2 regions of the Clostridium sp. CTA-7 genome follow, and region 2 is predicted to be linked to the other one. Evidence: riboswitches for the same ligand, from Rfam matches in the RefSeq annotation. Region 2 holds a riboswitch; the other holds the start of a gene.
The links. A riboswitch is a leader RNA that binds a small molecule or an ion and turns the genes downstream of it on or off. The one in region 2 is predicted to bind FMN.
Positions count from the first base shown of each region.

Region 1: linked by a shared signal. The riboswitch ahead of ACYUEX_RS03235 (ECF transporter S component) and the one ahead of ribD (bifunctional diaminohydroxyphosphoribosylaminopyrimidine deaminase/5-amino-6-(5-phosphoribosylamino)uracil reductase RibD) in region 2 are both predicted to bind FMN.

Region 1 covers NZ_BAAAAV010000002.1:42,019-57,579, forward strand. Annotated here, with positions in the region: gene secA (preprotein translocase subunit SecA) at 1-1,057, shown strand, start outside; one part of gene prfB (peptide chain release factor 2) at 1,129-1,203, shown strand; one part of gene prfB (peptide chain release factor 2) at 1,205-2,230, shown strand; gene ACYUEX_RS03220 (M28 family metallopeptidase) at 2,260-3,615, opposite strand; gene ACYUEX_RS03225 (hypothetical protein) at 3,701-4,042, opposite strand; gene ACYUEX_RS03230 (Tex family protein) at 4,252-6,426, shown strand; FMN riboswitch at 6,477-6,594, shown strand; gene ACYUEX_RS03235 (ECF transporter S component) at 6,808-7,410, shown strand; gene ACYUEX_RS03240 (MarR family winged helix-turn-helix transcriptional regulator) at 7,615-8,028, shown strand; gene ACYUEX_RS03245 (MATE family efflux transporter) at 8,072-9,448, shown strand; gene rimI (ribosomal protein S18-alanine N-acetyltransferase) at 9,479-9,937, opposite strand; gene tsaB (tRNA (adenosine(37)-N6)-threonylcarbamoyltransferase complex dimerization subunit type 1 TsaB) at 9,921-10,637, opposite strand; gene tsaE (tRNA (adenosine(37)-N6)-threonylcarbamoyltransferase complex ATPase subunit type 1 TsaE) at 10,634-11,095, opposite strand; gene ACYUEX_RS03265 (metal ABC transporter substrate-binding protein) at 11,310-12,203, shown strand; tRNA gene ACYUEX_RS03270 (tRNA-Trp) at 12,243-12,318, shown strand; tRNA gene ACYUEX_RS03275 (tRNA-Trp) at 12,477-12,552, shown strand; gene ACYUEX_RS03280 (two-component regulator propeller domain-containing protein) at 12,694-15,561, shown strand, end outside.
Region 2 covers NZ_BAAAAV010000008.1:86,714-102,274, forward strand. Annotated here, with positions in the region: gene ACYUEX_RS14690 (C39 family peptidase) at 329-1,255, shown strand; gene ACYUEX_RS14695 (4Fe-4S binding protein) at 1,512-2,153, shown strand; gene ACYUEX_RS14700 (tyrosine-protein phosphatase) at 2,530-3,579, shown strand; gene ACYUEX_RS14705 (lipocalin-like domain-containing protein) at 3,810-4,862, shown strand; gene ACYUEX_RS14710 (arsenate reductase/protein-tyrosine-phosphatase family protein) at 5,037-5,441, shown strand; gene ACYUEX_RS14715 (MerR family transcriptional regulator) at 5,706-6,524, shown strand; gene ACYUEX_RS14720 (MATE family efflux transporter) at 6,592-7,896, shown strand; gene ACYUEX_RS14725 (ABC transporter ATP-binding protein) at 8,496-9,140, shown strand; gene ACYUEX_RS14730 (ABC transporter permease) at 9,128-9,898, shown strand; gene ACYUEX_RS14735 (protein adenylyltransferase SelO) at 10,237-11,712, shown strand; gene ACYUEX_RS14740 (FusB/FusC family EF-G-binding protein) at 11,876-12,535, opposite strand; gene ACYUEX_RS14745 (CD3324 family protein) at 12,817-13,095, opposite strand; FMN riboswitch at 13,451-13,565, shown strand; gene ribD (bifunctional diaminohydroxyphosphoribosylaminopyrimidine deaminase/5-amino-6-(5-phosphoribosylamino)uracil reductase RibD) at 13,996-15,090, shown strand; gene ACYUEX_RS14755 (riboflavin synthase) at 15,092-15,561, shown strand, end outside.

The sequences.
Region 1 (15,561 bases), on a different contig from region 2:
GGCAGGTAGAGGTACAGATATTAAGCTTGGAGAAGGCGTAAAAGAATCTGGTGGATTAAAGATAATTGGTACAGAAAGACACGAATCAAGAAGAATAGATAATCAGTTAAGAGGTAGATCTGGTCGTCAAGGAGATCCAGGGGAATCTGTATTCTATATATCATTAGAAGATGACTTAATGAGAATATTTGGCTCTGAAAAGATTCAAGGTTTAATGGATAAATTAGGTTTAGAAGATGATGAAGCTATTGACCATAAAATGGTGAGTAAGGCTCTAGAAAATGCTCAAAAGAAGGTTGAAGGTAATAACTTTGATATAAGAAAGAATCTTATAGGGTATGATGATGTTATGAACATGCAAAGAGAAGTTATTTACAAGCAAAGATCTGAAGTTCTAGAAGGTAAGGACTTAAGGGAACAAATTAACGGAATGGTAAATGAAATAGTTTCTGATGCTGTTAAGGCTCACTTAGATGGTGTAAATGAAAATTATGAAGAAGAAATAGGAAAACTAATTCAATACCTAGAAGATATATGTTTACCTCATGGTACAGTTAAAAGTAAAGATTTAATAGATTTATCTAATGATGAAATAATTACTAAATTAATAGATATATTAATGAAAGTTTATCTTGAAAAAGAATTAGAATTTGGTGAAGAGCAATTTAGAGAAGTTGAAAGAGTAATACTTCTTAGAGTAGTAGATCAAAAGTGGATGGATCATATAGATAATATGGATCATTTAAAACAAGGAATTGGATTAAGAGCATATAAGCAACTAGATCCAATACAAGCATACCAAATGGAAGGTAGTGCTATGTTTGAAGAAATGATAAATGGAATAAAGTTAGATACAATTAAGTTCCTATTCCATATTCAAGTTCAAAAGCCTGTTGAAAGAGAAAGAGTAGCAGAAGAAACTTCAGCAAGTCATGGCGAGGGTGGTTCAGAAACAAAGAAACAACCAGTTAGAAATGAACCTAAGGTAGGTAGAAATGATCAATGTACATGTGGAAGTGGTAAGAAGTATAAAAATTGTTGTGGAAGAGAAGTTTAAAAAAGTGCCTACATGGCACTTTTTTAAAACTTTAATATATTAATAATAAATAAAAAAGATAGGGTGATTATATGATAATTAAGTTAGAAGCAGAATTACTAAAACTTAATGATATAAAAAAAGTTACAAAAGAAATGGGGGCTTCTCTTTGACAAGGAAGCACTTGAAAAGCAAGTAAAAGAGTTAGAACTTCAAATGCAAGAAAGTGGATTTTGGGAAGATATAAAAAGAGCTGAAGGAGTTACAAAGGAAAGTAAGAGAGTTAAGGATAAAATAGACAGATACGAGTCATTAGTTTCTAGAATTGATGATGTTGAAGTATTATCAGAATTAGTTGATGATGAAGATCAAGAATCTATTGATGAAGTAATAAAGGAAATTAGATTAATAGAAAAAGATGTAGAAGAATATAGAGTAGAATTACTTTTATCTGGGGAATATGATAGAAATGATGCTATATTGAATTTACATGCTGGAGTTGGCGGTACAGATGCAAATGATTGGACTGAAATGCTTCTTAGAATGTATACAAGATGGTGTGAGAAAAAAGGATTTAAAGTTGAAACCATTGATTATCTAGAAGGTGATGAAGCTGGAGTAAAAAGCGTAACATTAAAAGTTAAGGGTGAATTTGCTTATGGCTATTTAAAAGCAGAAAAGGGAATACATCGATTAGTAAGAATATCTCCTTTTAATGCTAATGGTAAAAGGCAAACTTCTTTTGCGTCAATTGAAGTTCTACCAGAGCTAACAAAAGATCAAGATATAGAAATAAAATCAGATGACTTAAAAATAGATACATATAGGGCAAGTGGAGCTGGTGGTCAGCATGTTAATAAGACAGAATCTGCAATAAGAATAACTCATATACCAACTGGAATAGTTGTTCAATGTCAAAGTGAGAGAAGCCAATTTTCAAACAAGGATACAGCAATGTCGATGTTAAAGTCTAAGCTTATAGAATTAAAAGAAAGAGCACATAAAGAAAAGATAGAAGACTTAACAGGAGAATTAAAGGATATGGGATGGGGAAGCCAAATAAGGTCATATGTATTCCATCCATATAATTTAGTTAAAGATCATAGAACAAATGAAGAAACAGCAAATTTAAATGCAGTTATGAACGGAGAAATAGATAACTTTATCACAGCTTATTTAAAAAATAGCAATTAAAAGGATTTAGCAAAGCTAAATCCTTTTAATTATCCTAATTTTCTCTTTTTTATATGATTTATAAAAGGTGCAGAAACTAAGAAGCCGAATAGAATAGCAAATATAAATAAAGAAGCTTTACTATGAAAAAATACAGTAAACGGACTATAACAGTAGGCGTTTATTTTATCTTCTATAACATTATAAGCACTATCTATAGCATCAGTACTTATATGTTCAACGGTGTCATTAGGGGTATGAATTTTAGACATATCGCTATGACAAAAGCTTAGAGCATCTATACCTAAATTATTAAAGCTTGCATGATCACTTGAATCCTCATATATAACATTTGTAGATACATTATTTTTCTTAGAAATCTTTTCAATAGACTTCAAAAGCTCTGATTCATTATCTTTAAATGAGGCTCCAAGCATTAAAGTAAGAGGATAGTCTTTACTACCAATCATATCAAAATTTACTACTTGAGCTCCTTTTAATTTATCAATATTGCTTTCAGCAAAACTTTTAGAGCCTAGCAGTCCAAATTCTTCTGCATTCAAAGCTGCAAAAATAATATCTCTCTTAGGAGTTCCATAATTAGATAATGTTTTTTGAAGTTCTAATAAAAATGCAGTGCCTGATGCATTATCTAAAGCCCCATAATAGGTATTCTTAAGTCCATCTTGGCCTAAGTGATCGTAATGAGCAGTTAAAACAAGTGGAGAAAGATTCTTAGAAGATCCTTTTAAAACTCCAACTATATTTACTAAGTCTTTTTCACATGTTGAAAATGGTAAATTAACAGATACAGTAAATCCTTCTCTTATAGAGTCTAATATTTTATTATAGGTATTAGTAGTTATTAAAACCATCATGTCATACGGGAAATTACTTATAAATGAACTTCTAAATGAAAATTCATTATTAGGAGCAACATAAAATAAACAATTACCGTCTTTTGTTATTACTTCTATAGAGTTTGTATAAATATTTACCTTATCATCTTTAGAAAAACTTAAATTATGAATTCTAAAGTTAATCATATCTTCTTTATAATCAACACCATATTTTAAGGATTCTATAACTTTATCCTCTGAAGAAACTTTAAGATAAGGAGAGCTATTATTATTTATTGGACATGTTGTTTTAAAGTCTTCTTTAAAACTTTCATTAAGTGGAACTAATTTATTATCTTCAAAGTTTTTTCTTATTATTTCTCCCACAAGTGAATTTCCATTACTACCTGCTAGTCTACCTCCGTAAGTTTCTGAAGATAATATAGCAATATTTTCCTTTACGTTATCAGCATTAAATGGCAAATATGTAACGTTAAAAAATATAGAAGTACATAAAAGTACTAGACTGGTAATTAGTGATATTGAATAAAATATTTTCTTTTTCATAAAATATACCTCAAATAATAGTTATATTTAATACTATTACGTGAGGTATAAAATTATGAAAATAAATAAAAATAAGGAGATATATTTAAGCTTTTTTATAAATTAGCTCTATAAATCCATAAATTAAAGAAGACAGAATACAAATATAAATTAAAATGTTTATTTGATTTGTAACAATTGAAAAAACACCACCAACTATTGATGAAAATAATATTATACAATTTATAAATTTGGACAATCCTGATTTATTAATTATTATTTCTTTAGTTGATGATATAAGAATTAATATTAAGGTTAAGAAATATAAAACATATCTTAAAGTATTAGAAAATTCAATTATGTAATATTCATTTAGAATTATAAAAACTATGAAGAATATAAGTAAAATATTTATTATCTTATTAATTAAAATTATAAACTTATTCATATACATCACCCATCTGTAAAAATTTTACAATTATAATTATAAACCTTATTTTACATAATATCAATATTGTAATTGTATTTAATATTTAATATTTTATATATGTATGCACAAAAAAATGAATTATATGTTACATAAATGTGCAATATTGTATTATAATATCATTATGTAAATTTTGGAGAAAAATTTCTAATATATTTTAGGAGGACTTTATGGTTGATATTGTTGAAAGATTATCATCTGAATTAGGAATAAGTATGACTCAGGTAAATAACGTAATAACTTTACTTGATGATGGTAATACAGTTCCGTTTATTTCAAGATATAGAAAAGAGCAAACAGGTGCTTTAAGTGATGAAGTATTAAGAAAATTTCAAGAAAGACTTACATATCTTAGAAACTTAAAGGATAGAAAAGAAGATGTGTTAAGACTTATAGAGGAACAAGGGAAATTAAATGATGATATATTAAAAGCTTTAGAAAGTGCTAAGACATTGACAGAGGTAGAGGATATATATAGACCTTATAAACAAAAAAAGAGAACAAGGGCTACTATGGCATTAGAAAGAGGGTTAAAACCACTCGCTGATATAATATCTGGTGGTGAATTTAAGGGAGATGTTAATAGTGAGGCAGTTAAGTTTATAAACGAAGAAAAAGATGTTAGTAGCATAGAAGATGCAATTAATGGTGCTTTGGATATAATAGCAGAAGAAATATCAGATGAAGCAAAATATAGAAAATGGATAAGAGAATTAGTATTCAAAGAGGGAAAGATACAATCAACAGGAGAAAGTGATGAACATACACCTTTTGAAATGTATTATGAATATAGTGAAGAAATATCTAAAATACCACCACATAGAATTTTGGCTATAAATAGAGGAGAGAATGAGAAAATATTATCTGTTAAGATAGCTGTAAATGAAGATAAAATAATAAATTATTTAGAAAAAGAAATATTAAAAAACATTACAGCTACTGATGAATATTTAAAAATAGCAATAAGAGATTCATTAAAAAGACTAATATATCCATCTATTGAAAGAGAAGTTAGAAATGAACTTACTAACATAGGTGAAGAAGGAGCTATAAAAATATTTAAGGAAAACTTAAAAGCATTATTAATGCAACCACCTATTAAAGGAAAAGCTGTTATGGGGTATGACCCAGGGTTTAGAACAGGTTGCAAAATAGCCATACTAGATAGTACTGGAAGATTTTTAGATAAGTCCACAGTATATCCGACAGCACCACAAAATAAAGTTAAAGAAACTAAGAAAATATTAAAAGAATTAATAAACCAATATAATGTTGAAGTTATTTCATTAGGTAATGGAACTGCTTCAAGAGAATCAGAAGAAGTAATATCTGAAATAATATCGGAAGTAAAAAAAGAAACAGGAAAAGAAATAGCATATGTTATAGTATCAGAGGCAGGAGCATCAGTTTATTCAGCCTCAGAACTTGCGACAAAGGAATACCCAGATTTAGATGTTACAGTTAGAGGAGCTATTTCTATAGGAAGAAGATTACAGGATCCTATGGCAGAGTTAGTTAAGATAGATCCAAAGGCTTTAGGTGTTGGGCAATATCAACATGATGTTACTCCTAAAAAGCTTGATGAATCTTTAAAAGGTGTTGTTGAAGATTCTGTTAATAAAGTTGGAGTAGATTTAAATACTGCAACACCATCATTACTTACTTATGTTGCAGGAGTAAATTCAAGTATTGCAAATAATATAGTAAGTTACAGAGATGAAGTTGGTGCATTTAAAAGCAGAAAAGAATTATTAAAGGTTAAAAGGCTTGGACAAAAAGCTTATGAACAATGTGCAGGTTTCTTAAGAGTTATGGAAAGTAAAGAACCTTTAGATAATACATCAGTACATCCAGAATCCTACGATGCTGCAAGAAATTTAATACAATTACTGGGATATACTAAAGATGATTTGAAAGAAAATAATCTTAAAGATATAGATGAAAGAGTAAAGGATAAAGAGCTTTTAAATATTTCTAAAGAACTAGAAATTGGGGAACTTACTCTTTCTGATATAATAAAAGAACTTAAAAAGCCAGGCCGTGATCCAAGAGAAGAAATGCCAAAGCCTATTTTAAAGACAGGAGTAATTGATTTAAAAGATTTAGCAGAAGGTATGATACTTATGGGAACAGTAAGAAATGTATCAGACTTTGGAGCTTTTGTTGATATTGGAGTTCACCAAGATGGTTTAGTTCATAAAAGCCAAATGGCAGATAGATTTGTAAAGCATCCATTAGATATTGTAAAGGTTGGAGATATAGTAAAAGTTAAAATATTAGAAGTAGATAGTAAAAGAAACAGAATTTCCTTGTCAATGAAAGGAATAAAAGAAGAAGATTGTTAAAAATCTGCTTGCAAAAATGTATAATTAAACATATAATAATATTATAAATAAATTATCTTCAGGGCGGGGCGTAATTCCCCACCGGCGGTATAGCCCGCGAGCTAAATTTTAGCATGATTCGGTGAAACTCCGAGGCCGACAGTATAGTCTGGATGAAAGAAGGTAAGTGGTTAGATATTGCTTGATATTTATGTTAAGCACATCTTATTTCTTATGGATTTTATGCCCTGATATATTTTATATATCAGGGATTTTTTTATTAAAATGAATCTAAATAAGATAAGATGGTAAAATTAATAAAGAAAATTGTTAAAATAATATCATTTTATTGAAGTGATCTAACCTATTGCCCCAGAGGATAGACTTTTGGGAGGAGAAAAAATGAACAATCAACAAAACAAAAACCTAAACAAATTTATTAAAATTTCACTTTTAGGTGCAATAGCAGTGGTGCTTATGTACTTTGATTTTCCAATACCGTTTTTACCATTTCCATGGCTTAAGATTGACTTAAGCGATATTCCGGCACTTATGGGAGCATTTGCATTTGGACCAATGGCAGGTATTGTTGTAGAATTGATAAAGAACTTATTGATTTTAATAGTTAAGGGAACGGCAACAGGTTTTGTAGGAGAAACAGCTAACTTTATAGTAGGTATTTCTCTAGTAGCTCCAGCGGCATGGGTTTATCACAGAAATAAAAGCAAGAAAACAGCTTTACTTGGAATGATTTTAGGAATAATATCAATAGAAATTGTAGGAATATTAGCAAATGTATATTTCTTATTACCAGCATTCGGAATGCAAATGGCAAAAGAAGAGTTAATAAGATATGTTACTTTAGGATTACTACCTTTCAATGGTATAAAATCAATATTAGTATGTGGAATAACTTATGTTTTATACAAAAGAGTTTCAGTAGCAATTTTTAATGTAGATTCAAATTTTGACAATTCTAAAAAGAGAAAGTTAAATTCAATATAGCAATAAGGCTAACTGTTAATTTGTTTAATAGTTAGCCTTATTTATATTTATTATGTTTTTTAGATGTTTATTTTAATACACCTTATTGTATAAATAAAAATATCTTTATTAAATTGGAAATATAAAATAGTTGCATATACAACTAAATATGATATAATCTAAAATGGTTGTATATGCAACTATTTTGAAAGGTAGGTAAACATAGTGGGAAACTTAAAATGTGAAAATATAGCTAGATATATTTCTCAAATACAAAGGAAAGCAAATATATTTTTCTTAAAGGAATTATCCCATTTAGGAATTGGATATGGGCAATTTCTTTTTTTAATGGAACTATATGAAGAAGATGGCGTAAGACAAGAGGATTTATCCGAAAAACTTAATATAGATAAAGGCACAACTGCGAGAGCTATAAAAAAGTTAGAATGTGAGTCATTTATATATAGAAATGAAGATAAAAATGACAGAAGAGCTTATAGAGTTTTCTTAACAGAAAAAGGAATTGAATTAAAGGATGAGATATATAAAGTAGCTATAAAGTGGGAAAATAATCTCACTAAAAATCTAACATTAGAAGAAAAAAATATTATGTTAAACTTACTGAAAAAATGTATATAGATAAAATTTTATATAGACAAAATGTTAAAAAAGAGGTGATTTAATGGGAACTCAACAATTACTTGCAAATGAATCAATAGGTAAATTATTATTGAAGTATTCTGTACCTGCAATAATAGGTATGATTGTAAATGCTTTATATAATGTTGTTGATAGAATATTTATTGGAAATATACCAGAGGTAGGTTCACTAGCTATTACGGGAGTTGGCGTAACTATGCCTATTACAACTATAATTCTTGGGTTTGCAATGCTTATTGGTATTGGAGCAACTACATCAATATCAATAAAACTTGGGCAAGGCAAAAAAGAGGAAGCATCTAAGGTAATTGGAAATGCAATAACTTTATCAGTAATTATTTCAGTTATATTAACTATTATAGGATTAGTTTTTGGTGATGTAATACTAAGTAAATTTGGAGCAAGCAGTGAAACTTTATATTATGCCAAATCATATATAAACATAATTTTACTAGGAACAATATTTAACTTAATAGCATTTACTATTAATAATACAATAAGAGGGGATGGAAATCCTAAATTAGCAGCAATTATTATGGTAATTGGGTGTATAACAAATATAGTTTTAGATGCAGTATTTATTTTTATATTTAATTTAGGAATACAAGGTGCAGCGATAGCAACTGTTATATCTCAGTTTTTAACTGCAGTTATAGGAATTAGTTATTATGTTAGTGGAAAATCTAACTTAAAATTTGTTAAATCAAGCTTAAAATTAGATAAAGAAATAACTATTGAAATATTATCAATAGGGGCAGCTCCTTTTTCTATGCAAATAGCAGCAAGCTTAGTTCAAGTTATATCTAATAATGTTTTAAAGACATATGGAACTGATTTAGCAATAGGAGCAATGGCTACTATATCATCAGTAGCATTAATGTGTTTAATGCCTATATTTGGTATAAATCAAGGAGCACAACCTATAATTGGATTTAATTATGGAGCAAAACAAGAGGAGAGAGCTAAGAAGGCTTTTAAGCTTTCAGCTTTAGTAGCCACAATAATATTAACATTTGCATTTATAATAGTTCAAATATTCCCAGAAGCCATAATAGGGATATTTAACAAAGATCCTAAGTTTATGGAAATATCAGTTAAAGGAATGAGAATATACTTGCTTATGCTTCCTATAATAGGAATATCAATAACAGGATCAAATTATATTCAATCTATAGGAGAAGCAAAAACAGCAATGTTTTTAAGTTTGCTTAGACAAGTAATTTTATTGATTCCATTTATATTAATTTTACCAAGAATTTTTGGATTAGGACTAAATGGAGTTTGGATTGCGCAACCAGTTAGTGATGTTTTATCAACTACAATAACTGCATTAATATTGGTAAAAAGTATGAAAACAAAAGAAGAAAAAGAAGAGCCATTACTAAAAAAGGCTAATTAATAGAAAAAAGGTATAAACTTTATATAGAGTTTATACCTTTTTATTATTAAAGTAAGTCATTAAAATAGCATCTTCTTTAGTGTCCTCATAATATCCTTTTCTAAGACCATTTTCAATAAAAGAAAATTTTTTATAAAGATTTTGAGCAGAAATGTTTGAAGCTCTTACTTCTAAGTTAATTAATGAACAACTTAGATCATCACACATGTTTATTAGTGAAGATAATAATTTACTACCTACTCCAAGTTTCCTATAGTTTGGATGAACAGCTATGTTAGTTATATCAGCTTCTCCAACTATAATCCAAACTCCAACGAAACCTATAACAGAGTTTTTTTCTATATCTTTAGCTATTATATATTTAGCTAATGGATTATTTAATTCACCTGAAATGGAACTTCTACTCCATGGGGTAGAAAAACATAAGTTGGTTATATTTAAAACACCATCAATATCTTCGTCAGTCATTAAACTATAGCTTACCTTCATTTTCTAAAGCTAACCTCTTTTCTAGTTCCCTCTGAGCTTGAGGCTTTTTTAAATAAAATGGAGAAGAATTTAATTCATCATATTTATTATCTAGTAATAATTTAATGCCTAAGTCACCTAAAGATGAGGCTCTTATTACACTTAAATGATTAGGTGCAAAAGAAGCATTAGGAAGATTTTTTGATAAATAATCTCTATGCTTGATTAATCCATCACCTGTAAATATTACTTTTTCATTTTTGGTTTTTAATAACTCAATTAATTCATCTAACTCAATGGCAGAATAATCAATTAAAGCTTCTAAGTTTCCATTATTGTTTCTGTATAGACAGGTATATACACTATCTCTTAAAGCATCCATTATAGGGCATATTATTCCATCAAAGCTTATAAGAGAATATGCAAGAGCATCTAAACTTGATACACTAATATAAGGTTTATTTGACCCAAAACTTAAGCCTTTTATTGTAGCCATGCCAATTCTTAAACCTGTAAATGAACCTGGACCTTTTGAAACAACAAATCCATCTACATCATCAATCGATAGATTTGAATCTTTTAATAATTTATCTATAATATCCATTATCAAAGTTGAATGTTCCATTTTATTATTTAATGTATATTCAGCTATTAAAGCATTTTCACTTAAAAGTGCAGCGGTTGCTACTTTAGAAGCTGAATCAATACTTAAAACTATCATAAATTTAACTCCTTTATATAATTATATCGGTCTCCATATGGAGTAATTGAAATTTTTCTGAAATTTTCGCCTTTTGATAAGTCCTTCTCTATTAAAATATGTAAATATTCCTTAGGTAAAATTTCTTCTATGTAATTAGCCCATTCAATTATAGAAACACCTTCTGAGAATATATAGTCATCAAATCCAATTGCATAAATTTCATCGGGATCACTAACTCTATAAACATCAAAGTGATATAGTTTAAGCCTACCTGAATCATATTCATTAACAATAGTAAAAGTGGGGCTAGTTATATGTTCATCAATGTGTAATCCTTTAGCAATTCCTTTAGTTATATGAGTTTTACCAGTTCCTAAATCACCAGTTAAACAAATTATATCACCTGGATTTAAAAGTTTACCTATGGAATAACCTATATTAGTAGTTTCTTCCAAATTATTAACGTAAAAATGCATAAATAATCTCCTTTCTAAATATTCTATATTAATATATTCTATCCAAAATAATAAAAAAAGGAAAGTTAAAATAATATACATAATATGGTAAAACGAATTGAATTGTAGTAAAATATAAATAATTTACTGTATAAGTAATTTGTAATTTTTATATATTAATGATAAGATATGATAAAAGTAGAGAGAGATTATATATTCCTTGGAGGAAAATTTTATGAAAAAATTAACATATGCGTTAGTTATTTTTACTTCTATTTTATTTTTAGGACTAACTTTTTCTTATAATCCATTAATGGCTAATCCTACTGATGAGTTAGATGAGCAAAAGGATATTTTTTTAAACATATTAACTGTTAATAAAGAACAATATAAAATGGTTAAATCATTAGTTGGTGATAAACATAGTGTTGAATATCTATTAAATACTGAAAAGGACATTAAAGCTTTTCAGGTTAATGATAATGTTCTAAATAATATCTTGAATATGGATTTATTTATATACAATGGATTGGGATATGAAAAATGGGTAAATGATATAATAGAAAATTCTAAAAACTCAAATTTAGCAATTATAAATATGAGTAGAGGAATAAGGCCAATGGTAACAGAGTTAAAAGCAGTAAATGAAGAAAATCCATATTACCTATTAGGGTTTAGTGAATATAAGATTGCACTATATAATATAAAATCTTCACTACAAGAGAAGGACATTAAAAATAGAAGCTATTATGAAGATAATTATAATAAGGTTGTTAAAGAATTAGATGATTTCTTGACAAAGACAAAAGAAGATTTAAAAAAGTATAAAGATTATATTATAGTTACAGATACAGATAAATTTGACTATTTGTTTAGAGATCTTGGAATACAAGCTAAGAAAATAAAAGATAATAGCATAAAAAATATTATTAATGATAGCGATATAAAGGAATCTAACATTGTATTTGTTCATGATAATGAATTAGGTCATATAGATGATTTAAAAAATAAAATAAAAGTCGATTGTATTTATATAGAGTTAAACACAGAAAGCAATGATGATGTATTAATTGATAATACAAGCAAGTTAATTAATAGCATAAAAACAAAAACTAATATTAATAGTTGATTTTTATGTTTACATAAGATATAATAGTTATTGTTGCAAAGGGGTATAGCTCAATTGGTAGAGTAGCGGTCTCCAAAACCGTTGGTTGTGGGTTCAAGTCCTACTGCCCCTGCCAAGTAAAAGCCAGCGATTCTAAATCGCTGGCTTTTTGTTTTGTTATGTTATATAGTTATAGTTAATAGGTAATATAGTATTAAAATGAGACTTGATTATAAGTAATGAATTATTATCTTGACAAAGATTAAAATATCATGATAGAATAATTTTTGTTGGAGGGGTATAGCTCAATTGGTAGAGTAGCGGTCTCCAAAACCGTTGGTTGTGGGTTCAAGTCCTACTGCCCCTGCCATAAGAGAGTGTAAGATTTTACACTCTCTTATTTTTTCATGTTTTTTATTAGATTAAAGTCAACTGCAATTATTTATATAAAATTTGCCAAAATCTGATATAATTAATAATATATTTTAAAATTTATCTATGAGGGATGAGTATGAGGAAAAAACTATACAAGGTATCGTTTATAATTTTTATAAGTATTACTCTATTAATAAATATAAGTTATGATGCATTAGCATTAACTAATGAAGATAAAAATATTAATTTCAAAAGAATTACAATAGAGGATGGTTTATCTCAAACATCTGTTGAGTATTTATTTCAAGATAGTAAAGGGTACATGTGGATTGGTACAGCTGATGGGTTAAATAAATATAATGGTAATAAATTTGAAGTATTTAGATATGGAAAAGATAAACCCAATAGCATAAGTGGTAATTATATTTCTGCGATTAATGAAGATAAAGAAGGTAATATATGGGTTGGAACTTCTAGGGGATTAAATAAAATAAATATTAATACAAAAGAAATAAAAATTTATTTACCTGGAGTAGACGGATGTGATTTGTCAAACTATAATGTAACAGAAATTTTAGTAGATTCAAAAGGTGAGATATACATAGCTACAGAAGATGGGTTAAATATTTATAATAAAGAAAGTGATAACTTTGAAAGGCTATATAACTCTAGTGAAGAAAAGAGCTCTTTAAGTAGTCAATTTGTTTATTCTATTGTTGAAGATTCTTATGGGGATCTATGGGTAGGAACAGAGGATGGATTAAATAAAATTGTAAATAGTTCAAAAGAAATTATAAAATATTACTCTAATGAATCAGTTAATTCAATTAGTGATAATTTTATTTTTAAATTATATGCAGATAAATCAGATAATTTATGGATTGGTACATATAGTGGAGGGTTAAATAAATTAAATTTAAAAACAAATGAAATAGAAACATTTATCAATGATTCTAAAAAAGATTCATCTATACCTGGTAATTTTGTAAGGTACATATTAAGGGATAGTAGAGGTCTTTTATGGGTAGCAACTAATAATGGATTAAGCAGATTTGATGAAAATGAAAAAAAGTTTATAACATACGAATCAAAAATATATGATCCTCAAAGTATAGTAAGTAATAATACATTAAGTTTATTTGAAGATAAATCTGGAACTTTATGGGTGGGAACCTATGATGGAATAAGTTTATTTAATCCAAAAACCTCATTTAAAAATTATAAGAATGATCCTTTTAATGCTAATTCGATAAGTGAAAACATGATTGCTGGAATATATGAAGATGATGATGGGCTTTTATGGGTAGGTACAGTGCACGAAGGATTAAATGTAATAGATAGAAAAAAAGGTGATATAACAAAATTTAAAAGCTCAGATGATTTTAATTCATTAAGTAATGATTATATTAGAGATATAGCGGGAATTGAAAATGAAATTTGGATCGCAACAGAACATGGATTAAATAAATATGATAAAAAAACCAAAAGCTTTACTAGATATTTTAACAATCATGATGAAAATAGTTTAGTCTCTAATGACGTAAGAACTTTATATATTGATGATGAGGGACTTTTATGGATAGGCACTAGAGATGGGTTATGTACTTTCGATAGAAAAGAGACCTTTAAATCATATAAAAATATTTTACTTAGTAATGGGATAACAGAAAACATATTTTCTGATATAGTACAGGATAAATCTGGAGTTATATGGATAGCATCTGGCTTAGATGGAGGTCTAATAGGTTTAGATAAAAAGACAGGAATTATAAAAAACTATAGAAATAATGAAGACGATGAAGAAAGTATAAGTTTTAATGCAATAAAATCAATTGGAGTAGATAATAAAAATAATCTTTGGATAGGAACGCAATATGGACTAAATAAATTTAATAAATACACAGAAAAATTTCATAGATACACAGAAAGTGAAGGTTTATCAAATAACTTTATATATGGAATTTTAATAGATGATAATGGAAATCCATGGATGAGTACAAATTATGGAATATCTAAATATGATGTAGATAAAAACAAGTTTATAAATTTTAATGTTACTGATGGATTACAAGGAAATGAATTTAATGGTTTTTCTTACTTTAAAAGTAAGAAAGGCGAAATGTTCTTTGGGGGAATTAATGGACTTACTTGTTTTTATCCATATGAATTAGAAGAAAAAAAGTTTTCTCCAAATGTAACTATAGATAAAGTTTATAATGGTGAGAATGAATTATTAGATTTATCAGATATAAATATAGATTATAAAAATAACGACATACAATTTAATTTTTTTATGCCTGATTATAGAAATGTTAGTAAGATTCAGTATTCGTATAAACTAGAAGGACTGGATGAAAATTGGATTTTTTCTGATGATAGAAATTATGCAAGTTATACAAACCTAGATTCGGGAATATATACCTTTAAAGTAATTGCTAGAAACTCAAGTGGTGAATGGAGTATTCCAACTTCTGTAACATTTAAAGTTGGAATGAAGCCTTGGGAAACACCAATAGCATATTTAATTTATGGAATAATTATAGTTATAATAGTATACATAATATGGAATAGAGTGAAAATATTAGATAGCTTAGTAGAGCAAAGAACACAAGAGTTAAATAATAAGTTTAAAGAGAATAAGGATTTGTATGATAAACTTATTAAAAATGAAAAATATAAGAATAATTATTTTGTTAACTTATCTCATGAGCTTAGAACTCCACTTAATGTTATTATATCTACTCAGCAATTAATAACAAAACTAAATGAAGAGGATAAATTAATATCTAAAGAAAAGTTAGATTATTATATGACGACATTAAGAAGAAATTCGGATAGATTACTAAAATTAATAAATAATATAATAGATACATCAAAAATTGAATCAGGTTCATATAAGCTTAAAATAGAAGAAAATGACATAATTTATTTAGTGGAAGAAGTTGCATTATCTATGAAAGACTTTGTTGAAGCTAATGGAATAGAGCTCATTATTGACCCAGAA
Region 2 (15,561 bases):
TATAGAAAGTGATGGAAAAATATTATAAGTATTTTAAGGGATTAGGAAGCACTAGATTAGTAGTGCTTCCTTTTTTATAAAATAGATAGTATTTAGTAAATATTTAAATTCTTTATTATTTTAAATGATTTTTGAGTTAAAGATTAAATGAATTCATTATAAAATTTACAATTTTGAAACAACTAATATAAATTTTTGATAAAAAATTAGTATAAATTTATTGTATAATGAGTTGAGATATAAAATATTTGATAAAAATAAAAAAAAGAGGTAAAATTAAAAAATTAGAGAAGCAGCAATAAAACATAGTCGGACAAGGAGATATATTATGCCATCAAAAAGAAGTGCAAAATCAATTAAAAGGCGAAGAAGAAAAGTTAGAAAGCTTAGATTTACAATATTTATTGTAACAGTAGCATTAATAGGATATATAGGTTATAAAACTAGTGAAAAAATATTTAGTTCAATGATTAAAAATAAAGAGGTACAAAAGGTAGAAACGGTACAAAAAGTTGAAGAAAATAATTTAAGTAAAATACCAGAAGAAGTAAAAAACTCAAAGGATCCGGTAATACAAAGCTTATTAAAAAAAGCAAATAAATATCCTGAAATTAATAAGATATTAAATAATGTAGATGCATATCCAAAAGAACTTTTAGAGTTGGCAGCAAAAAAGGATGAAGAGATAGGGTTTGTAGCAAATTACCCTAATTATGATGCATCAAAAAATAAAGATATATCTGTAAAAAATGATTATAAAAAAGGACAAATTCCACTTTTTATACAATGGGATGAAAGATGGGGATATGATAAGTATGGTTCAGAGTTTATAGCAATTAATGGGTGTGGACCTACAGCTCTATCAATGGTAGTAGTAGGGCTTACAGGTAATACAAATATAAATCCAAAGGTTGTAGCAGATTTTAGTGAAAAGAATGGGTATTTAGCAGAGGGAGTAGGTTCAACTTGGAGCCTTATGACTGAGGGAGCCAAAAATTTTGGGGTAATGGGTAAAGAGTTATCACTAAATAAGGAAGTTATAATAAACACTTTGAAAAAAGGACAACCTATAATAGCAAGTATGGGACCTGGAACATTTACTACTACTGGACATTTTATAGTATTAACTGGAGTTGATAGTAATAATAAGATAATAGTAAATGATCCTGATAGCAAAATAAAAAGTAAACAAACATGGGATATAGATATATTTATGAATGAAGCTACAAACTTATGGGCTTTTAAAGCTATATAAATTTATTAACCGTACTGATACAAAAGCATACAAGAAAATTATGTCTGAGAATATATAATTAAAGAAATCAAATTCTAAAAATACAGAGGCTACTAAAATTATAGCCCGGCTTTTAGTTTTAAAGTAAAGTATTTTGATTTTAATTTAATTAACTTAAATCAGATTAAGATTTCTATAAATGTGATAAAGTTACATATAAAATTAAGGTTTGTATATATAATAATCAAGTAATCACATTTGTAGGGGGAATTTACTAGTGAAAAATTTATACAAAAAGTACAGTTATTTAATATTTCTATTTTTTGTCATAGAATCGTTATTTGATATGAGGCTTGCAATTGTGGCAATTATTTGTATGTTGGCACCAATAATACTAGCATTAGCTGGAAAGGGGAGATATTGGTGTGGAAACTATTGTCCAAGAGGAAATTTTTATGACAATGTGCTATCTAAAATTACACCTAAGAAAAAGGTTCCAAAGTTTTTTAAAAGTACAGGCTTTAGAATATTTATGATATTCTTTATTATGGCTAACTTTGGACTTGGACTATATAAAAACTGGGGAAATCTATATGGAATAGGATTTGTTTTTTATAGAATAATCGTAATAACTACTATTGTTGGAATTGTATTAGGATTATTTACTAACTCAAGAGTTTGGTGCAATTTTTGTCCAATGGGTTCTTTATCTTACTTTATAGCAAAATTTAAAGGAAGAAAGGTAAACCTATCAGTAGATAAAAGTTGCATAGAATGTGGACTTTGTACAAAAGCTTGCCCTATGGGTATCTCACCAAAAGAATATAAAAATGATACGGTAAAGAATTCAGATTGTATATTCTGTGAAAAATGTTTATATAAATGCCCTAAGAAATCAATTGAAATTTTAAAAAAATAATTTAATTAATAAGGAATCCGTATAAATGCTCCTTATACTTTTAAGTAAATTGAAGTGTAAGGAGTGTTTTTTATGGAGTATATAATTAAAACAGAAAATTTAAGTAAATATTATAAAGGACAAGGAGCGAACAAGGAAATATCTATATCAGTACAAGAAAATTAAATATATGGATTGTTAGGCCTAAATAGATCTGTAAAATCACTATTACTTAAAATGCTAACTGGTATGATAAAGCCAACGTCAGGTAAGGTTTTTTATTTATTAGAGTTTATTATATGAATTTAAGAGGCTAAAGCACTAATCTTGAAGATTGGTGCTTTTTCTGTGATATAATAAAATTTAATAAGTAAACTACAAAAAGGAGAGAATGAGTGTGGATTTTTTTAAGCTAGAAAAAGATAAAAAATATTTTAAAGATGTAACGATTACAAGGAGTGATAATAACAAAATAAATATTAATTGGAAGTCAGAAAAAGAACTTAAGCAGGTTAAAATTTACTGGAATAAAACTCCTGATGTAAATGGAATTGAAGAATATATTACAACTGTAGAAGGAAAAAATACAGCTATTTTTGATGATCCAGATACTACAAGAAGAAATTATTTTATTTTAAAAGTTGAGGGATATGTTTCAGAAATAGTTACGGAAGTATTAATACCATTTAAGGGTACTAGTAACTTTCGTGATATAGGAGGATATAAAACAAGGGATGGTAGAAGGGTTAAATGGAATATTTTTTATCGTTCTGATGAATTAGCTGGGTTAACAGAAGAAGATATAGAATATCTAAAAAGTTTAGGTATAAAAACAATTTTGGATTATCGTTCAAAGGGTGAAGTTAATGCAAAACCAGATCCATTAATCGAAGGAATTGGAAATATAAATATTTCTGGAATAAAATCTTTTGATAATAGTGATGTTAATTTTGATATGTTTTCTTTAATGAAGGAAAGTAAAAGCTTAAAAGCATTAGGTAATCTAGAGGATCTTCTTAAAAAGTGTTATCTAGAGATGGTATTTGATAACAAAGCCTTTAAAAAGCTTATGGAGTGTATTGAATGTCCAGATAAGATGCCAATAGTTCAGCATTGTACAGCTGGTAAAGATAGGACAGGTATAGGTTCTGCATTAGTATTACTAGCATTAGGAGTACCAGAGGAAACTGTTATAGAAGACTATTTATTAACTAATGTATATCGCTCAAGTATGAATGAAGCATTATTTAAATCTCTTGGCAATTTGTTAACTGATGAAGATAGCAAAGAAATTTTCAAAGTCTTTATGGAGGTAAGAAAAGAATATATAGAAAGTGCTTTAAATGCAATTAAAGAAAGATATGGCTCCATAGATGAATATTTAGAAAAAGAATATGGCTTTAATAAAGAAAAGAGAGCTAGATTACAGCAAAATTATTTGTGGTAGTTTTAGGCGTGTTATCTAATAAATTAGAATTAGGTAGGGTGAACCGTACCATAAGTAACGTATACTTTCTTCTAAAGCATTGATATGATAAGTGTTAATGAAATTTGGGTTTTGTAAAATTAAAACACATAAATGTCAACCATATTGAAAAATAAAGTAATAGTGTTTTTTTAAAATGATATAATATTAAGTGGGGATATTTTAATAATTAATATTGGGAGGAGATATTTATGAATAAGTTACTTGAGGTAGGAATGTCTAAAGAATGGTTTGAAAAAGAAGGGCTAAAGGAAGAACCTGCCATCTGGGAGGATGGAATTAGGATTGATACTAGTTCAGGTAAGTTTGAATGGTGGTATTTTGATGCCCACTTAGATGATGGGACAACTGTTGTAGCTATATTTTTTACAAAGTCATATGCAAATATAAAGGTACCATTAACACCACTTGTAAAGCTTAGCATAACAACACCGGAGGGAAAAACTTACTTAAAATTAATAGAATTTCCTAAAGAGGACTTTTCAGCATCAGATAAGCAATGTGATGTCAAGGTAGCTAATAATTGGGTTAAAGGAGACTTGAAAACTTATAATTTACATGTGGATTTTGAGGATATATCTGCAGATTTACAATTTAATCGTGTTGTTCCTTCTTGGAGACCTGGAATAGGAAAGGCCTTTTTTGGAGAAGAAAAGAAGGATTTTTTTGCTTGGTTTGTACCAATACCATATGGAACAGTAAATGGTAAAATTAAATTTGAAGGAAAGGAACGTGAAGTAGCAGGAAGAGGATATCATGATCATAACTGGGGTAATACACCACTAACTAAGATAATTAACCATTGGTATTGGGGAAGATTAGATATAGGAGATTACAAAGCAATATTTTTTGAAATGGTAGCTGATAAAAAATATGGATCTGAAAGAGTTAATTTATTTATGTTTGCAAAGGGAGATAAAATTTTAACAGGTGATGGAAGTAAACTTACTTTAGAAAAAAGTAACTATATTACCCATCCAGGTGGTAAACAATATCCTAAGGAATTGAATTTTAATTGGGAAGATGAGAAGGATAATATAAAAATTAGTATATCTAATCCTGAGCTAATAGAGGATAGAAGTTTATTAAGTGGGTTGCCATTTTTGAAAAGAAAAATTGCAGGGATGATAGTTAATCCATATTATTTTAGGTTTAATGGTAAAACAGAAATTAATATAAATTATAAGGATATAAATGAGACAATAAAAGACAAATCATTATATGAAATAATGATGTTAAAATAAAATATTTAAATAATGAATTTGAAAATTTTTACTAAATTTGGCTTATGGTATGATTCTAATATAGATTTAATATAATCTATAAAAACTTGACAATAAACTTTTAATTGTCAAGTTTTTTTGAGTCCATAAGAAGATAAATTATTACAAATAATTAAATAGAAGGAGATATTAATGATGAAAAAGAAGGTAGCATTTGTATGTGTTCATAATTCATGTAGATCACAAATGGCAGAAGCATTAGGTAAATTATATGGAAGTGAGGTTTTTGAAAGTTATTCAGCAGGAACTGAAACTAAACCTCAAATTAATCAAGATGCAGTAAGAATAATAAAAGATTTATATAAAGTATATATGAATGAAACTCAAAAATCTAAATTGCTTACTGATATACCAAAGGCAAATATTGTTATAAAAATGGGATGTAATGTTGTATGTCCTGTTTTACCAGCTAATCATATTGAAGATTGGGGATTAGAAGATCCTACTGGTAAGTCTGATGAAGAATTTATTAAAGTTGCAAAAATTATAGAAGAAAAAGTGAAAGATTTAGCAAGAAGAATTAAAGATAATGAAATATAGGAGGAGCCATGTGAGAAGAAAATATATGTTATAATCAATATTATATTGGTAAAATTGTACACAGAAGTATCTTTTTATATAATAGGGATGTTGTAAGTGACTCTTGAATTTGAAAATATATGTACAGAATATATTACTGTTTCAGTATTGGCTAATCAAAATTGCAATGTTTAGGCAATGCACAGAGAAATGCAAACGGAAATATATAATAGGTTTTATATGTAAGTTATAATTAATATGGCTACCATTAAAGAGAGGTTTATTATGGAGAAATATTTTTCAATAGGAGAGATATCTAAACTATCTAACTTGTCTGTTCAAACATTAAGACATTATGATAAATTAGGGATTTTAAAACCAAGTTTAGTTAAGGATAATGGATACAGATACTATTCTTTAGAACAATTTTATAAATTAGATTTTATAATATTTTATAGAAAATTAGGATTATCTCTTTCAGAAATAAAAGAAATTATATCAAACAAAGTTAATATAGAAGACTCACTTGGACTCTTACAAAATCAAGAATATGAAATAGATAGACAGATTAAGGAGTTGCAAAAGCAAAGAAACTTAATTCAAAAGAAAAGCCAATACATAAAGTCTATGCTTACGAAATCTTTAGGAGCAGCATTTCTAAATAAAAAACCTAAAAAGAAGATTGCTAAGATAAATGTGGTGAATAAAGATTTAGAAGATGCAGAAATAAATTTTAGAAAAGCCTTAAATACACTTCCTAAGCTAAATGACCTTTTGACTTTAGAAGTTCTATATGAAATAAACTATGAAGAGTTTAACAAAAAAAGAGAGGCAAAATATAATATTTATTTTAATATTACGGATAACGATATAGAAGAAGATGAAAATATTAAGATTTGTGAACTTAAAGAAGGATTATATGCATCTATCCTTTATATTGACTATTATAGTAACCACAAAAAATATGTAAAACAACTTTTTAAATTTATTGAGGATGAAAATTTAAGAGTTGAAGGGACTTTGTATGAAAGCTATATAGCTTCAGAGTTTTGTGATGATAAAGAGAAATGTTTTATGGAATTATTTATAAAGGTTGCAAAGTAAAAATTTTCTTGACTCTATAATAGTTGTAGAGTATATAATTCTTCTCTGTAAGGAGGGGATTGTATTGATGAGAAAATTTTTTAACTATGTAATTCCAGCTGTAATTGGAATGTTAGTTACGTCATTATACATTGTTGTAGATGGAATGTTTGTTGGTAAAGGGGTTGGAAGTAATGCACTAGCAGCAGTAAATATAGCATTCCCACCAAACCTGATAGCTACAGCATTAGGGCTAATAATTTCTGTTGGTGGATCAACATTAGTTGCGATGAACTTAGGAGCTGGTAAAAAACAGGAGGCTATAAATAAATTTAATGAATCTATTTTATTCTTAATTATAGTGGCAATCCTAATATTTATAGTAGGTGTATTTTTTTCAAAACCTATAGCCTATGTCTTGGGAGCACCGGAGTCTCTAATAGAGGATGTGTATAATTATATAAGGTTTTGTTTCATATTTTCTGTACCTTTAGTTTTAAGCCAGGGGTTAAACTGTTTTTTAAGAAATGATGGCGCACCAAGGCTTGCTATGTTTGCAATGATAGCAGGAGCATTAACTAACATATTGCTAGATTATATATTTATTTTTATATTTAAGTGGGGCGTTATAGGAGCTGCTATTGCTACAGGGTTAGGTGAGCTTGTAAGCATGGCCATAGCAATTGTGTACTTTCTAAGTGGAAAAGGAGTCCTCCGCTTTAAAAGATGCAAAATATCCTTTAAAGCAATTAAGGATATAACAATAATAGGATTTCCAGCATTCTTAACAGAGTGTACCATAGCAGTTGTAACAATGGCTTTTAATATGGTAATTTTAAAGAGAATTGGGGAAAATGGTGCTGCAACCTATAGCATAATAAACTATATATTAACAGTTATAAATATGATAATTATAGGTATATCCCAAGGGATGCAACCGCTATTAAGCTTTTATCACGGGGCTGGAGAAGAGGAAAAAGTTAAATATTATTATTCATTAGCTATAAAAAGTGCGCTTGTAGCAGCCTTTGTTAATTATTTTATTTTTCTCATATTTGGAAAATGGATAATATCATTTTTTACTACCAATATCGATTTGATAGAAACAACATATAATGCAATTAAAATATTTAGCCTAGGAACTTTCTTTGCTGGTATTAATATAGTTAAAGCAGCTTATTTTCAAAGTATCGAAATGTGCAAAATTTCAACTACTATATGCGTATTTAGAGGATTTCTGGCTACTCAAATTTCTTTACTAATATTGCCAAGAATAATAGGAGATAACGGCATATGGCTTAGTAATTTAGGCGGAGAATTATTAGTGTTCTTAGTAGTAATGGCTGGCCATATGAATTATAAGAGGGATTTTAATTCAGTGATTAATAAATAATATTATTCTGTGAGGAATTTACAATAATGAAAGCTAACATTATTTATGGGGAACCGTACCATAAATAAATTAGGTTTTATTTTAAAGTATTGAGTCAATATGATTTTTATCATATTGACTCATTTTTATTAGGAGGAGCAAAATGAGCTATTTAAAAAATATCAATGGGAACTAGTTCCTGAAAATTTATCAATAGTAAAAAGAAATTGTCCTAAATGTAATAAAAAGCACATTATATAATAGTGAAAAATTTAGAGTAAATGCAAATAAAAATAAAGCTAAAGTTATTTTAGAAGATTTAAATTATAAATTAATCCAAAAGAAATTAGAAGCATATTATATAAATAAAATGAACCAGTTATTGAAATTCTTTATAATTATTCAATAGAAATGCAAAGATATATGAAGGTTATTTAGAAGGATTGTCTACACAATGTCTTTCAGAGAGATATTATTTGTCACCCTATAGTCAATGAGCGGATTTAACTTCAAAGAGATATTCTAATAATGAATTAGAAAGTTAATTTTATAGATGTATCGAAATATCTGGCATGCTAGGTGTGATATTATCTTTAATATAGATAAAGGAAGTGGATATAATGAATGAACCATTATTTCAAGCGAGTAATCTTATTTACAAGTCTAATTTAACTTATGATAATGTGAGAATTGAAAAAGGTAAAATTAATTTTATTGTTGGTGAGAGCGGGAGTGGTAAAAGTACTTTTTTAAAACTGTTGAACAATTCCATAAGCCCAATATCAGGAGAGTTGCTGTATAATGGCAAAGCAATTGAGGAATATGACCCCATTGTTTTAAGGCGCAATGTAAGCTTGGTTTCACAGGAACCATTTCTTTTTGATGAGAGCATTTCAGATAATTTTAAAACCTTTTATTCACTAAGGCACGAACCTATTCCTACCATGGATTATGTACGTTACATTACCGAACTTTGCTTAGTAGATGTTCCTTTAGAGCAAAATGCAACTACCCTTTCTGGCGGTGAACGTCTAAGAGTTTATATATCTATTTTTTTATCATTATGCCCAAAGGTTATATTATTAGACGAACCAACTTCAGCCTTAGATGAAAAGAATAGCTATAGAGTAATGGAGAATATAACAAACTTTTGTAAAGAAAAGAATATTGATATGGTAATAGTAAGCCACGATAAAAATATTGTTGATAATTTTTGTGAAAATAAAATTGAAATAGTTAAGGGGGACAAACTGTGGAAGGAGTAGCTAAACTTGGTATTTTTCAGTTTTCACTTATTTATTTACTGCTAATTATAGTGTTACTTATAATGAAAAAATCAAAAATTAATCAAACAAAACTTCTTTTAATTGCAAGTTTAAGAATGTCAGTTCAACTTGTGATTGTAGGTTATATACTTCAATATATGTTTAGTAATTCAAAACCTATATTTACTGTAATTTTTCTAGTAGGCATGATTACATTTTCTATTAATAGAGTAATTAGAAGCAGAAAAGACTTAAACAATTATTTTAAACTTGCAATAGGAATTTCTTTAACATTTGCAGGGCTTTTTATTCTATTTTTCTTTGTTGGTATTGTAGTGAAAAAATCTATATTTGATCCTCAATATACCATACCTTTAGCAGGTATGATAATTGGTAATGCCATGACTGGAATAAACATTGGGATAAAAACTTTCATGGATTCCATAAACAAAGAAAAAAGCAAAATTAACACCTTACTTAATTTAGGTGTGGAACCTAAAGATATTTTAAAGCCTTTTGCTAACAATGCTTTAGAAACTGCATTAATTCCTACATTAAATTCCATGGTTGGAATGGGGATAATCTTTTTACCTGGAATGATGACTGGACAAATATTATCTGGTACAGTACCTACTACAGCTATTATGTACCAAATAGCTATTATGATTGCAATCTGTACCTCTGTTTGCCTAACTGTCTTTCTATCTTTAAATTTAGGATATAAGTCTTTATATAATAATAGAAAACAATTTCTATAAAATTAAAAAAAGATTATGGAGAAAACAATAAAATTTTTCCATAATCTTTTTTATAATAATAAAACTTGGGTAAATAAATGGTAAACATGTTATAATAATATTTATTTAATAATAATTATTTTTAATAATATGTTATGGTTATAGTTACTTTAATTTAAAAATGGACCTAGATGCTTATATATATTAAGCAATTATGATTTAAACTACAAAGAGATTTTACTTTAAATATATCTAGTATAATAAGTTCCTATAAGTAGAAACTAAAAGTGGGACGTTATTATAGAATTGGATATTTAAAAAGACTATATATAAAAACTAAAATAAGAAAAGGAGATATTATGACAGAAGAAAAGAAAATAATAGGAACAGGTTTTAAATTAGATAATAGTTATGCTGGTCTTCCGGAAATATTTTTTACTGAACAGAATCCAAGTCATGTGCCATCACCAAAATTGGTTGCACTTAATTATTCTTTAATAACATCATTAGGACTAGATTCAAAGTTTCTACAAAGCAATGAAGGATTAGAGATATTTGCTGGGAATAAGATTCCAGAAGGTTCCGTGCCACTTGCTCAAGCCTATGCAGGACATCAATTTGGACATTTTACTATGTTAGGTGATGGTAGAGCTGTGTTAATAGGAGAACATATAACTCCTAATGGTGAGAGAGTTGACATTCAACTTAAAGGTTCGGGTAGAACTCCATATTCAAGAGGCGGAGACGGTAAAGCTGCATTAGGACCAATGCTAAGAGAATATATTATAAGTGAAGCAATGAATGCTTTTGGAATTCCTACAACTCGTAGTTTGGCTGTTGTTACAACCGGTGAACCAATAATACGTGAAAGCTATTTACCTGGTGCAATACTGACTCGTGTGGCCTCAAGTCATATACGTGTAGGAACATTTCAATTTGCTTCAAGATTTGGAAATGTTCATGAGCTTAAAGAATTAGCTGACTATACTATAAATAGACATTTTCCAAATGTAGATGATAAAGAAAATAAATATCTTTCTTTACTACAAGAAGTAATAAAAAGACAGGCTGAGCTTATAGCAAAATGGCAACTTGTTGGTTTTATACATGGGGTCATGAATACTGATAACATGGCAATTAGTGGAGAAACTATTGATTACGGTCCTTGTGCCTTTATGGATGCATATGATCCTGCAACTGTATTTAGCTCTATTGATACTCAAGGTCGATATGCTTATGAAAACCAACCTAAACTGGCTGCGTGGAATCTTGCAAGATTTGCTGAAACACTAATACCACTTCTTCATACTAATCAAGATGAAGCTGTGGAATTAGCACAAAATGCAGTTTCAGATTTTGATGAGATATATAAAGCAAATTGGCTTTCTGGAATGAGAGCTAAGCTTGGGATATTTAACGAAGAATTAGAAGATGAAGCATTAATAAGAGACCTTTTAATAATTATGTATCAGCATAGTGAAGACTATACAAATACATTCCGTGAATTAACAATTGATAATATAGAAGATACTAAAATGTTTAAAACAGAAGAATTTAAAAAATGGTATAAAATATGGCAAGAAAGACTAACAAGACAACCTGAGTCAAAAGATGCATCAAAACAACTTATGCAAAGTTCTAATCCAGTAGTAATTCCACGTAATCATAGAGTAGAAGAGGCATTAGAAGCGGCAGTGACGAATGGTGACTATAGCGTAATGGATAAACTTCTAGAGGCTCTTTCATCACCATATGATTACTCTAAAGATTATGAATACTATTCTACATTGCCTGAACCATCAAAACGTCCATACAGAACATTTTGTGGAACTTAATTTTTATTATACAACTTTGAGTATAATCTAATGTGACAACAGTTTAGCTAAAGTCAATTTAATAATGAAATAATTGGATAGTAGGTAGAGTTAATTTTACACAAGTTTACCTACTGTCCATGATTTTTCAATTGTGAGTAATAGCTAAAGATAGATTCTACTGTTATTTTATATTGTTAACATCCTTTAAAATTTTTTCAAGCTTTTCCACTGATACAATTCTCTCATTACACTTTGCACTATCTAAACATATATCAAAGCCTATTGCCTTATAGTTACCTTCCTTAGAATTAGCTGTTTTACAGATAGCTGAAACAAAGGCTACTTCATTTTTTTCGCCTACATGATTACAAAGTGTACATATATGAGCATTATTGGAACTATAATTTGGAATTCTACATGCCATACCTATGAGTTTACCATTCATATTGTAAACTACAAATAATTTTCTAATAGATTCATCAATCCAACCTAAATACACATTCTTTGAATCTTGTGCATTTGAGGTTGGTAATTTAAATTTCTTTTCCTTTTTAAACAATTTATTGATTTGCTCATTTGTAATGTTTATCATTCCATATACATATTCATTCAAATCAGATAAATACTTATCAATTTGCAAGTGGTCATTTATTCTAGTAATATCAAGTATTTCTTTTTCTTCTTTAGATAAACTTGTAAAAATACGCAATATTTTTTCCTGTATATATGCTTTAGTTGCTTCAATAATATTAACATCTATACAACCTCTAAAAGCATTATTTAAATCATTTAAACATTTTTTTATATAATTATATTCATGTTTTTTTATAAAAGCATTCATAAAATCTAACACCTCTTTTCTAATATATGTTGTTTTATTATTTATGTAAGCAGCCTTACTTACAGTTTTGTTTTACAATCAGCAAACTAAAAAAGATGATTATTATTACTCCAATTGAAAGTAAAAATAATCATCCTGATTTAAAACATACTACATACTTATAATCACTTTACTTTTGAACCTTGTTTAAATTAGAAATGATAATTCTCATTGGATTGCCATGATGAAATCATATCATAGCTTAAAATAAGCATTCAATCTAACAAATAATTCTGTAATGATTATGAGCATAAAAGTTTTTCTTGACTTATTATTCTTCTTATACTTTTTTCTGATAGATAATACTCTTTAGTTAGTTCATTAATAGTAGTCCCAGCAATGTACTTTTTATAAATTTCATTATTTCTCACTTTAAGGCTACTTTTTATACCACTCTTTTCTCCCCAGGCCTTATGATTATCATTTTTCCTTGGTACATAAAGATATTCTCCATCTACATATTCTTGTATTATTTTGACAATTTCCTCTGGTAACACATCTTGTGCTTTTATATATTTCATTTCCTTACTCCTCAACTCTTATAATAGTATTAAAGCAAAGAATACTAGAAAGTTATGTGTTACAGAGCCTAAAACATGTTCGCACTTCAGCTAATTTAACAGCTTAGGCTCCAAACAAAGCATAGCTGACTTTGTTGTAGTCTTTGCAAGGAGCAAGCTGATTTAGAGCTGAATGTACCAATGACCTCCATAAAAACACCTCCAATACGTCACGCATATTATAGCATAATTAACATTTAATTGAATATATGGATTGAAAATGTTTTTGTTCTAAATGAAAATATATTGAAAAAGTTATTAAATTAATATATTGACAAATAATAATCAAGGATATAGAATTAAGGTGTAAAATTTAATAGATCTTCAGGGCAGGGTGAAATTCCCTACCGGCGGTAAAGCCCGCGAGCCTTATGGCATGATTCGGTGAAATTCCGAGGCCGACAGTAAAGTCTGGATGGAAGAAGATAGAAATATAAAGGTATAGAAATCTAAGAATAGCTATATCCATTTGTGTATTATGCTCTGAAATATTATATATTTCAGAGCTTTTTTAATATTTAGAAAATGTTATTATATAAGGATTTTAGCAATTCAATTTGGAAAAGTAGATTTATTTTATACTTTCTTTACCTTCAGTTTGTACGTGGATATATGTAAGTTTGCGTTAACTTGGAGTGTAGAGACGGAATAAGTAAACTTACATATGTCCTATTTTTTAGGTTACTATATTTAATTACATAACTATATCTATTTAAGTTATTGATTAATTAATAGATTTAATTAGTGATTTTTTATGTAGTTTATTATAGAAAAGCCCTGAGTCAAAAACTCAGGGCTTTTGTTTTTATATATGATTAAGATTTATTAAATTCAAATTATTATGATTGTGAGATGATGATATTGAATGAAAAGTATATGAGAATGGCTATTGAATTAGCAAAAAAAGGAGTAGGAAAAGTTAACCCTAATCCAATGGTTGGTGCGGTTATAGTAAAGGATGAAAAAGTAATAGGTGAAGGATACCATGAAGAGTATGGGAAGGCCCATGCTGAGGTTAATGCCTTTAGTAGTTTAATAGAAGAATCAAAAGGTGCTACTCTTTATGTAACTTTAGAACCATGCTCACATTATGGTAAAACTCCACCTTGTGTAGATAAAATAATTGAAAATAAAATCGCTAAGGTAGTTGTTGGAGCTTTTGATCCAAATCCTTTAGTTGCAGGGAGAGGAATTAAAAAGCTAAAGGATGCAGGTATAGATGTTGTAACATCAGTTTTAGAGGAAGAATGTAAAAAAGTTAATGAAGTTTTTATGAAATATATCGTTGAAAAAAAGCCTTTTGTAGTTTTAAAAACTGCCATGACTTTAGATGGAAAAATATCTACTCCATCAGGTGAATCAAAATGGATTACAAATGAGGAATCAAGGAAAGAAGTTCATAAATTAAGGAATAAGCTATCGGCCATTATGGTAGGCGTTAATACAGTTATTAAAGATAATCCTGAGTTAACTTGTAGGTTAGAAGGTGGAAGAAACCCAATAAGAATAATTGTAGATAGTAAACTTAGAATTCCTATGGAATCAAAGGTAGTGATTGATAAATTAGCTCGGACCATTGTTGCAACAACAGAATTAGCTAATAAAGATAGGGTATTGGACTTAAAAAAGCTAGGTGTAGAAGTAATAATAATTAAAGCTAAAAATGAAAGGGTAGATTTACAAAGTTTAATGGTGGAACTAGGTAAATTAAATATAGATAGCATTCTTTTAGAAGGAGGATCAACATTAAGCTTTTCAGCATTAGAAGATAAAATAGTAGATAAAATACAAGCTTATATAGCACCTAAGATTATAGGTGGAGAAAAGTCAAAAACTCCTGTAGGAGGAAAAGGAATAGAGAAATTAAGTAATGCAATAATGCTAGAAAATATGAAAGTTATATCTGTTGGGAGAGATTTGCTAATTGAAGGTTATCTGAAGGGGGCTGAAAGATAGGATGTTTACGGGAATTGTTGAAGAAATTGGAGTAATTCAAGGAATTAAAAATAATGAAAAATCTTCAAAGATTGCAATTAAGGCAAATAAGGTCTTAGATAAGACAATATTAGGAGACAGTATATGCACAAATGGAGTTTGTCTTACTATAACAAACATAAGTGGAAATACATTTGAAGCTGATGTTATGGCTGAAACTCTTAGAAGAAGTAATCTTGGACAGCTTTCAATAGGAAGTAAGGTGAATTTAGAAAGAGCTTTAAGTTTAGAAACTAGACTTGGAGGTCATATAGTAAGCGGCCATATAGATGGAACAGGAGAGATTATTTCTTTAGTTAAAGAAGATAATGCAACATGGGTAAGTATAAAAGCATCCTCAGAAATTTTGAAATACGTTGTTGAAAAAGGATCCATTGCAATAGATGGAATAAGCTTAACAGTTGCTTATGTTGATAATGAGATGTTTAAAGT